One region of the Streptomyces luteireticuli genome, then DNA from elsewhere that is predicted to be linked to it. Evidence: riboswitches for the same ligand, from Rfam matches in the RefSeq annotation. Region 1 holds a riboswitch; each other region holds the start of a gene.
What was found. A riboswitch is a leader RNA that binds a small molecule or an ion and turns the genes downstream of it on or off. The one in region 1 is predicted to bind cobalamin.
Positions count from the first base shown of each region.

Region 1 (3,266 bases):
GCACGCTGGCCTACGAGTTCCAGGTGGTGCTGCCCCTGCTGGCGGTGGACGATCTGCACGGCGGTTCCCGGACGTACGGATACATGACATCCGCCATGGCGCTGGGGGCGGTCGCCGGCGGTCTGGCCGTCACGCTCCGGGGACGGGCGGGGGTGCTGCCGCTCACCTGCGCGGCGGCCGGGTTCGGCCTCGCGATCCTCGCCGCGTCCCTCGTCCCGACGCTCACGGCGGAGCTGGTGGCGCTGCCGTTCGTGGGTGCGGCCGGCACCTTCTTCCTGGCCACCGTGAGCACCACGCTCCAGATGACCAGCCAACCGCGCTTCCGGGGGCGGGTGATGGCGCTGTGGTCGGTGATGTTCATGGGCAGCACGCCCGTCGGGGGGCCGGTCGTCGGCGCGGTCGCCGACGTGCTCGGGGCCCGTGTGGCCCTGGGGCTCGGCGCGCTCGCGTGCGCCCTGGCCACCGTCGTGGGGCTCGTGGTGCTCCCCCGACTGCCGCCCGATCGGCGGGTGTTGCCGCACATCGCGCCGGAGGAGGACGGGCCGGGAGCCGGGCGGCGGTGACGCCTCCGGGTCCCGGCGGTACGGGGTCTCAGCCCTCCGCGGCGGCCGACCGCGCCGCCCACCTCTCCTCCACCTTCGCGAAGCGCCAGTACGCCAGGGCCGCCGCCCAGACGACCACGAACAGGCCGACGATGACGAAGCCGACGTTGTCGAGGTTGAGCGCGGCGATCCAGGAGCTGACCGGGTCGTCCATGTCGAGCTTCTCGTGGAGGACGCCGACCAGCTCGATCGTGCCGATCAGGAAGGCCACGGCGATCGACAGACCGGTGATGGTGAGGTTGTAGTAGACCTTCCGGACGGGGTTGGAGAACGCCCACTGGTAGGCGAAGTTCATGAACGTGCCGTCGAGCGTGTCGAAGAGGCTCATGCCGGCGGCGAAGAGCAGCGGCAGGCAGAGGATCGCGTACCAGGGCAGGCCCGCGGCGGCGCCGCTGCCGGCCATCACCATCAGGGTGACCTCGGTGGCCGTGTCGAAGCCGAGGCCGAAGAGGAAGCCCAGGGGGTACATCTGGCCGGAGCGGGTGATGGACTTGGTGAAGCGGCCGAGGATGCGGTTCATGAAGCCGCGGGAGTCGAGGTGCTGCTCCAGCTCCCGTTCGTCGTAGCGGCCCTGGCGCATGGCGCGGAAGATGCGCCGGATGCCGACGAGGGCGACGAGGTTGAGCGCGGCGATGAGGTAGAGGAAGCCGCCGGAGATGCTCGTGCCGACGACACCGAGGGTCTGGTGGGTCGTGGAGTCCTCGTCCATCAGCTTTCCGGCGAGCTGGGTGCCGCCGCTGACGAGCAGCGTCAGGAGGACGACGACGCTGGAGTGGCCGAGCGCGAACCAGAAGCCGACGGAGACGGGACGCTTGCCGTCCGCCATCAGCTTGCGGGTGGTGTTGTCGATCGCCGCGATGTGGTCGGCGTCGAAGGCGTGCCGCATGCCGAGGGTGTAGGCGGTGATGCCGAGGCCGACGCCGTAGACCTTGGAGCCCACTTCGTAGTGGTTCGGGACGACGAGCAGGAAGAGGACGCCGAAGGCGACGACATGCAGGAGGGCTATGACGCCCAGCAGGACGGCGGTGCGCACGGTGTCCTCGCGGCGCCAGCGGAACGAAGGCGCCCGGACGGCGGTCGCGGTGCCGCCGGGGGCAGCGGTGGGCAGGGTCATCTGAGAGTCACGCTCCAGCACCTCGTGGAATCCGTTCGTGAGATGCCGTGGCCGGTCTCCTGGCTGACGGGTTCGTTCGCGCCCGCCCCTGCCTTCCCGGCAGCCGGATGCTGCCAGTGGCTCCGCGCGCGCCGTGGGGAGGTCCCCGGCCGGGCACGCGGAACGGGACGGTAACTCCCCGATCACAGTGGCGAGGGCCGCTCCGGACTCGGAACCAAAGGCTCCTCACCGGTCTTCCCGAACACCACGGCCGGGCCACTGTAGCGCCCCCGTCTGCGCGAATGCGGCGAGAGTGGCGATTGTCATGCTCTGCGCAGCGGAACCCCTCCCACCGGTCACGACCCGCCGCGCACGAGTCTTGACTCGGTGGTGACCCCGGCGCCACAGTCACCGCACCCCACCGCGCTACGAGAGGCAGGCACCGCCATGGCAGACGGAGCGAACGAGCCGGACGGGCAGGTCGGATTCGTCCGCCGGATCGGGCTGTTCCAGGCGACGGCCATCAACATGAGCCAGATGTGCGGCATCGGGCCCTTCGTCACCATCCCGCTCATGGTCGCGGCGTTCGGCGGCCCGCAGGCCGTCATCGGCTTCCTCGCCGGGGCGGTGCTCGCGCTCGCCGACGGGCTGGTGTGGGCCGAGCTGGGGGCCGCCATGCCGGGCGCGGGCGGCAGTTACGTCTATCTGCGGGAGGCCTTCCAGTACAGAACCGGCAAGTTGCTGCCGTTCCTGTTCGTCTGGACGTCGATGCTCTACCTCCCGCTGGGGATGGCCAGCGGCGTCATGGGCTTCACCCAGTACCTGGGCTATCTCTGGCCGGGCATGAGCCAGTTGGAGGGCGACCTCGTGGGGCTCGCGCTGATCGTGGGCATCGTCGCGCTGCTGTGGGGCCGGGTGGAGAACATGGCCCGGATCACGACCGTCATGTGGTGCGTGATGATCGTGGCCGTCCTCCTCGTCATCGTCGCCGCGTACGCCAACTTCAGCCCCGGCCGCGCCTTCACATACCCCGCGCACTCCTTCGAGCTGACGTCCAACCACTTCTGGATCGGCTTCGCGGCGGGGCTGACCATCGGCATCTACGACTACGGGGGCTACTGGACCACGGCGTACATGGGCGCCGAGATCAAGAACCCCGGCCGCAACCTGCCCCGTTCCATCATCTGGTCCATCCTCGGCATCATGGCGATCTACCTGCTGCTCCAGGTGGGCACCCTGGGCGTCGTCGACTGGCAGGACATGCTCGACCCGGACAACATGGCGTCCACGTCGGTCGCTTCGGCGGTGATGGAGCGGACCTGGGGCAAGGGGGCCGCCGACGCCGTCACCGTACTGATCCTCGTCACCGCCGTCGCCTCCGTCTTCACCGGGCTGCTCGGAGGGTCCCGCATCCCCTACAACGCGGCCCGGGAGAAGGTCTTCTTCCGCCCGTTCGGCACGCTGCACCCGCGGCACCGCTTCCCGGTCCTCGGCCTGCTGACGATGGGGGCGATGGGCTGCGTCGGCTATCTGATCGGCCGTCACACCGATCTGGCCACGCTCATCCAGCT
Region 1 covers NZ_CP167927.1:6,995,580-6,998,845, reverse strand. The annotation lists gene AB8735_RS31425 (MFS transporter) at 1-563, shown strand, start outside; gene AB8735_RS31420 (HoxN/HupN/NixA family nickel/cobalt transporter) at 592-1,716, opposite strand; cobalamin riboswitch at 1,748-1,980, opposite strand; gene AB8735_RS31415 (APC family permease) at 2,143-3,266, shown strand, end outside.

Region 2 (3,266 bases), 120 kb from region 1:
CCAGCCGTGCTGGGTGGCGAGGTAGCCGGTGAGCTGCTCGGCGAAGTACTGGACCATGTCGTTGCGTTCGGGCTCGCCGTGCACCAGGACGTCGATCCCGGCCTTCTCCTGGAAGGAGATCACCTCCCGGATCTCGGCCTCGATCCGCTCCTCGTAGCCCTCGGTGCCGATGCGTCCGGCGCGCAGGTCGGCGCGGGCGGTGCGCAGTTCGGTGGTCTGCGGGAAGGAGCCGATGGTGGTCGTCGGCAGCGGCGGCAGGCCGAGCCGGGCGCGCTGGGCGGCGGCCCGCCCGGGGTAGGGGTGCGAGCGGCGGCCGTCGGCGTCGGTGACGGCGGCGGTGCGGGCGCGCACGGCCGGGTCGCGGGTGATGGGCGAGCCCGCGCGGGAGGCCAGGTCGGCCCGGTTGGCGGCGAGTTCGGCGGCGATGGCGTCGGTGCCGCGTTCCAGTCCGCGCGCCAGGAGGACGACCTCGGCGGTCTTCTGGCGGGCGAAGGCGAGCCAGCGGACGATCTGTCCGTCGATGTCCCGTTCGGCGGTGACGTCGAGCGGGACGTGCAGCAGCGAGCAGGACGCCGCGACGTCCACCCGGTCGGCGAGGCCGAGGAGGGTGGCGAGGGTGGCGAGCGACCCGGCGAGGTCGTTGATCCATACGTTGCGCCCGTCCACGACACCGGCGACCAGCCGCTTGCCGGGCAGGCCGCCCACGGCGGCGAGGTCGTCGAGGTTCCCGGCGGCGGGCCCGGTGAAGTCCAGGGCCAGCCCGTCGACGGGGGCCTTGGCGAGGACGGGCAGGGCGTCGCCGAGCCGGTCGAAGTAGGAGGCGACGAGGAGCTTGGGCCGGTCGGTGAGGGCGCCGAGGTCGCGGTAGACCCGTGCGGCGGCGTTGAGTTCGGCCGGGCTGCGGTCCTGGACGAGGGCGGGCTCGTCGAGCTGGACCCACTCGGCACCGGCGGCCCGCAGGTCGGCGAGGACCTCGGCGTAGACGGGCAGCAGCCGGTCGAGCAGGGTCAGCGGCTCGAAGCCCTCGTCGACGCCCGGGGCGGGCTTGGCGAGCAGAAGGTAGGTGAGGGGACCGACGAGGACGGGGCGTGCGTCGAGACCGAGGGCGCGGGCCTCCCGGAACTCGTCGACCTGCTTGGCGGAATCGGCCGCGAAGACGGTGTCCGGACCCAACTCGGGTACCAGGTAGTGGTAGTTGGTGTCGAACCACTTGGTCATCTCCAGGGGCGCGACGTCCTGCGTCCCCCGGGCCATGGCGAAGTAGCCGTCCAGGGCGTCCGCCTCGACGGCGGCGCGGTGCCGGGCGGGGATCGCGCCGACCATGACGGTCGTGTCCAGGACGTGGTCGTAGTACGAGAAGTCGCCGGTCGGCACCTCGTGCACGCCGGCCCCGGCGAGGCCCCGCCAGGTGGCGGCGCGCAGCGCGGCGGCGGTGCGCCGGAGTTCACCGGCGTCGACACGGCCCTTCCAGTAACCCTCGACGGCCTTCTTCAGTTCCCGGCCGGCACCCTGTCGGGGGTAGCCGTACACGGTGGCCCGTGCTGCCGCGGCTGCGGACTTGCTGGTCACAACACTCTCCTTCGCGAGCACTGAGCGGCGTCCCGGGACGGGTGCGCGCAAGGCGAAGGAGCGAACGGCCGGGTACGGCCATCGCGTTCGCCGACCCGCCCACGAGGTCACCGGAACTCCGTGCGCGTCCATACGCGCACGGGCAGTGGCAGGTCTTCGGACTCGCGGGCGCCGTGCCTGTTCCTACTGGCCGTCGCTTCCCGGGGTCCTCGCGGATCCCAGTGCTCATGACGGCGGTCGTTCCCACTCACCGCTGCGGGGCAGTCCCGGATTCCCACCGGGTTCCCTCTTGCGACGCGTCTGCCTGGCGGGCAGGGCGAACCAGCTGCACCGTCAGCGTAGGGGTTGCCGGCCCGCCCGGGGAAGTGATCTGGAACTCATCCCTCCCGAGTAGCCCACGCATCCGGCTCGCGAATGGCCCAAATGCGAGACGGCATTCCGCTCTAGCCTGGGCCACGTACCACCGAGTACCACCAAGTACCACCGCACACCACGCACGAACGGACCCTTTCCATGCGCATCTTCGTCGCGGGCGCCACCGGCGCCGTCGGCCGCCTGCTCGTCCCCCTCCTCCTGAAGGCCGGGCACGAGGTCACCGGGGCCTCCCGGACGGCGGAGGGGACCGAGCTCGTGCGGTGCATGGGCGCCTCCGCGGTCCGGGCGGACGTCCTCGACGCGGACGCCGTACGGCGGGCGGTGGCCGACGCCGCGCCGGACGCTGTCATCCACCAACTCACCGACCTGGCCGGGGCGGACGGCCGCGCCAACATAAGGCTGCGCCGCGAGGGCACCCGCAACCTGGTGGACGCGGCCCGCGCCGCCGGCGTCCGGCGGATCGTCGCCCAGTCCGTCGCCTGGGCCTACGCGCCCGGCGGCACCCCCGCCGACGAGTCCGTCCCCCTCGACGACTCCCCCGAGGCCCCGCGCGCCTCGATGGTCGGCGGCATCCGCGCCCTGGAGGAGACCGTCGCGGAGCTGGGGACGGCGGTCGTGCTGCGGTACGGCATCCTCTACGGCCCCGGCACCTGGTACGCCCCCGGCGGCGCGGTCGCCGCGGCGCTCCGCGGCGAACCGGCCGCCTTCCTCGGCGGCATCGAGGCGAACGACGCCGTGAGCTCCTTCGTCCACGTCGCGGACGCGGCGTCCGCGGCGGTCGCGGCACTCGACTGGCCGTCCGGCCCGGTGAACGTCGTGGACGACGAGCCGGCGCGGGGCCGGGAGTGGCTGCCGGTGCTCGCGGGGGCGCTGGGCGTCCCGGCGCCGGAGCCGGTGCCGGGCGGCGGTGAGCCGTGGGAGCGCGGCGCGCTCAATTCCCGCGCCCGGGAGCTGGGTTGGACCCCGGAGTACCCGACGTGGCGGGAGGGTTTCGCGGGCCAGGGCATCTGAGCGCTCCCTGTAAGCGCCCGAGCCCCCGCCGACCGGGCCGGGGCTCAGGCGCGCGCCCGGCCCCGCGCCCGGGGGGCGGCCGCGAAGTCCGGCCCGAACGCCCCCGGCGGCTCCGCCCCGAGGACCGTCCGGGCGACGGCGTGCCGCGCCTCCTCCGCCCGCGCCCCGGGCTGCTCCTCCGTCAGCGCGGCCGCTTCCTCCGCGAGGAGCCGCAGCACCGCCGCCGGTGAGATCACATCGTGCCGCAGCCACTGCCACACCTGGCAGCGGGCCGTCTCCGCGGTGGCCGCGTCCTCCACCAGGCCGTGGCG
Region 2 covers NZ_CP167927.1:6,874,971-6,878,236, reverse strand. The annotation lists gene metE (5-methyltetrahydropteroyltriglutamate--homocysteine S-methyltransferase) at 1-1,569, opposite strand, end outside; cobalamin riboswitch at 1,699-1,910, opposite strand; gene AB8735_RS30900 (NAD-dependent epimerase/dehydratase family protein) at 2,083-2,955, shown strand; gene AB8735_RS30895 (malate synthase A) at 3,000-3,266, opposite strand, start outside.
Region 2: another riboswitch for cobalamin. It lies ahead of metE (5-methyltetrahydropteroyltriglutamate--homocysteine S-methyltransferase); the one in region 1 lies ahead of AB8735_RS31420 (HoxN/HupN/NixA family nickel/cobalt transporter).

Region 3 (3,266 bases), 4.6 Mb from region 1:
GAACCGCACCCGTACGGGCAGCAGGCCCAGGCCCTCCACGACCCCGGCCCGGGACTCGACCTCGTCCTCGACGCGTTCGCCGAGGAGCTGGAAGCCGCCGCAGATGCCGAGGACCGGGCGGTCCTCGGCGGCGCGGCGGACGAGCGCGTCGGCGAGACCGCGTTCGCGAAGCCAGGCCAGGGCGCGGACGGTGCCGCGGGTGCCGGGCACCACCACGAGGTCCGCGTCGGCGAGTTCCTCGGGGCGGTCGACGAAGCGGACGATCACGCCCGGCTCGGCGGCGAGCGCGTCCACGTCTGTGAAGTTGGACATGAGGGGGACGGCGCAGACCGCGACCCGCAGCACGTCCTCGCCCAGTGGCGGGGCGACCACCGACTCGCGCACGGCGCCGCGCAGCGAGACGCGGAGCCCGTCCTCCTCGTCGATGCCGAGGCCGTGGGCGAACGGCAGGACGCCGTACGTCCGGCGGCCGGTGAGGCCGCGCAGCATCTCCAGCCCCGGCTCCAGCAGGGACACGTCGCCGCGGAACTTGTTGACCAGATAGCCCGCTATGAGCTCCTGGTCCTCGGGGGAGAGCAGCGCGGTGGTGCCGAAGAAGGACGCGAAGACGCCGCCGCGGTCGATGTCGCCGACCACGACGACGGGCAGCCGACCGGCGCGCGCGATGCCCATGTTGACGATGTCGGTGCGGCGCAGGTTGATCTCGGCGGGGCTGCCGGCACCCTCGCAGATCACCGCGTCGTGGGTGGCGCGCAGCTGCTCCAGGCAGTCGGTGACGGTGCCGAAGAGCTGCTCCTGGCGGCCGGAATGGTAGCCGCGGGCGCTGAGTTCGCCGACGGGTTTGCCCATGAGCACGACCTGGCTGCTGCGGTCGCCGCCCGGCTTGAGCAGCACCGGGTTCATCAGCGCGCTCGGCTCGACACGGGCGGCCGCGGCCTGCATGGCCTGGGCGCGGCCTATCTCGGCGCCCTCCCGGGTCACGAAAGAATTCAGCGACATGTTCTGCGCCTTGAACGGCGCCACCTTGACGCCCTTGCGCACCAGCCACCGGCAGATGCCGGCGGTGACCACGCTCTTGCCCGCGTCGGAGGTCGTCCCCGCGACCAGCAGGCCCCCACCCCGCTTACCCACCCGTGCTGCTCCTCTTGACGGTCCTGCTGATGAGACTTCCCACTGTGCGCCCGGTGACAGCAACGCCCAGCGCCAGCAACGAGACCCGGCGGGAGAGCCGGACGGCCCGTTCGATGTCGGCCACGGCCACCGGCCGGTTCTCCGCACCCAGGACGGGGCGGTGCTCGACGCGGCCGGCGTAGGCGAGGGTGCCGCCGAGGCGTACGCCCAGGGCGCCCGCGAACGCGGCTTCCACCGGGCCCGCGTTGGGGCTGGGGTGGCGGCCGGCGTCGCGCCGGGCGACGCGCAGCGCGTCGCGCCGGTCGGGGCCGGCGAGGACGGCCAGGGCGGCGGTGAGCCGGGCGCCGGGCCAGCCGACGACGTCGTCGAGCCGGGCGGAGGCCCAGCCGAAGCGGCGGTAACGGGGGGACTCGTGGCCCACCATCGCGTCGAGTGTGTTGACCGCGCGGAAGCCGATGAGGCCGGGGACGCCCGCGAACGCGCCCCAGACGAGGGCGCCGACGACGGCGTCGGAGGTGTTCTCGGCGACGGACTCCACGACGGCGCGGGCCATCTGCTGCCCGTCCAGGGACTGCGGGTCGCGCCCGCACAGGTGCGGCAGCCGTTCGCGGGCGACATCGAGGTCGCCCGCTTCGAGCGCCCCGCCGATGGCGCGGGCCTCGCGGCCGAGGGAGGTGCCGCCGAGGACGGCCCAGGTCGCGGCGGCGGTCAGGGCGGCGTCCGCGGTGCGGTGGCCGCGGGTGGCGCGGGCGAGCAGGGCGGCGCCCGCGGCCGCGCCACCGGCGCACACGAGGGTGTGCAGGGTGCCGTGGGCGCGGTGGTCGCGCCACAGCCGGCGCTCGACGGAGTGCGCGGCGCGGCCGAAGGCGGCGACGGGGTGGCCGCGGCGGGGGTCGGCGAGGACGAGGTCGCAGGCGAAACCGAGGACGGCGCCGCAGGCGAAGCCGAGGGGGTCGGCGGAGGGCACGCGTCAGACCGCCGTCGCACCTCGGGGCGAACGCGGTCCGGTCGGTGGTCGGCGGCGGCCGGGCATGGCTCTGTGTCCTCACTCAGGGTCCGCGCCCTGGTTCGACGTGACCGGCGACCAGAGTCTCCTGGCTCCCGGATCGGCGCGGATCCCCTTGCCTTCCGGCGGTGTTCGGCTGCCGTGGCGTTGCGGTGCTGCGTGGTGCTGCGCGGGGGCGCGCTCCCCGGTGACAGTGGCGGGACCGCGCCGGACTCGCACCGGCTTCCTCTGCTGTCGCCGTTTGGCCTCGGCAGTCCACCATGGCCCGTGAGCGGGCGTCAACTCGGGTTTGGGTTTGCCCCTGGCCCGCCCTTTCACCGTTTCTTCCGGGGGCTCCGCCCCCTCGGCCCGGCACCGCGCTGCCGCGCGGTGGGCGGGGCTCCGCCCCTGCTCCCCGGCGGGGGCTGCGCCCCCTGCACCCCTGCTTCCGGGGCTTCGCCCCTGGCCCCCTTTTTCGGGGCTCCGCCCCGGACCCCGTTTGTCGCGGCTCCGCCGCTCGTCCTCAAACGCCGGACGGGCTGGGTTTCGGGCCCGGGCCGGATTCCAAAGCCCGGGCGCGCGCTTCAGCCCGGGTGCGCACTTCAGCCGGGGCGCGTACTTCAGCCGGGGCGCGTACTTCAGCCCGGGCGGGCACTTCAGCCCGTCCGGCGTTTGAGGACTCCGCCCGAAGGGCGGACGGGGTCCGGGGTCTCCCCGGAAGAAACGGTGAAAGGGCGGGACCGGGGCACACACCCAGCCTGTCCGGCGCTTGAGGACAGCGCCCGCAGGGCGCTTCAGGGGTCCAGGGGGCGCAGGGGCGAAGCCCCGCCACCGCCCGGAGGGGCGGTCCGGGTCCGGGGCCCCGCCCCGGGTGGGGGTACCCCCTCTGGGGGAGGCGAAAGGGCGGGCCGGGGGCAAAAACCCCCCGACCCGCCCCGAGACCGCCGCCTCAGGCGACGATCAAATAGATCCCGTACCCGACCACCGCCGCACACGCCGCATAACACGCATACGCACCGGCGCGGACCAACCCCGTGGACGACCCCCCGCCCTCGCGGGACCCCGACGTCCCCACGATCCCCAGCGTGAAGACCCCCACCAGCGCCACCGTCATCACGACACTGACACCGAAGACCTGGCCGAGCGCGGC
Region 3 covers NZ_CP167927.1:2,399,570-2,402,835, reverse strand. The annotation lists gene AB8735_RS10070 (cobyric acid synthase) at 1-1,131, opposite strand, end outside; gene AB8735_RS10065 (cobalamin biosynthesis protein) at 1,124-2,098, opposite strand; cobalamin riboswitch at 2,219-2,367, opposite strand; gene AB8735_RS10060 (hypothetical protein) at 3,066-3,266, opposite strand, start outside.
Region 3: another riboswitch for cobalamin. It lies ahead of AB8735_RS10065 (cobalamin biosynthesis protein); the one in region 1 lies ahead of AB8735_RS31420 (HoxN/HupN/NixA family nickel/cobalt transporter).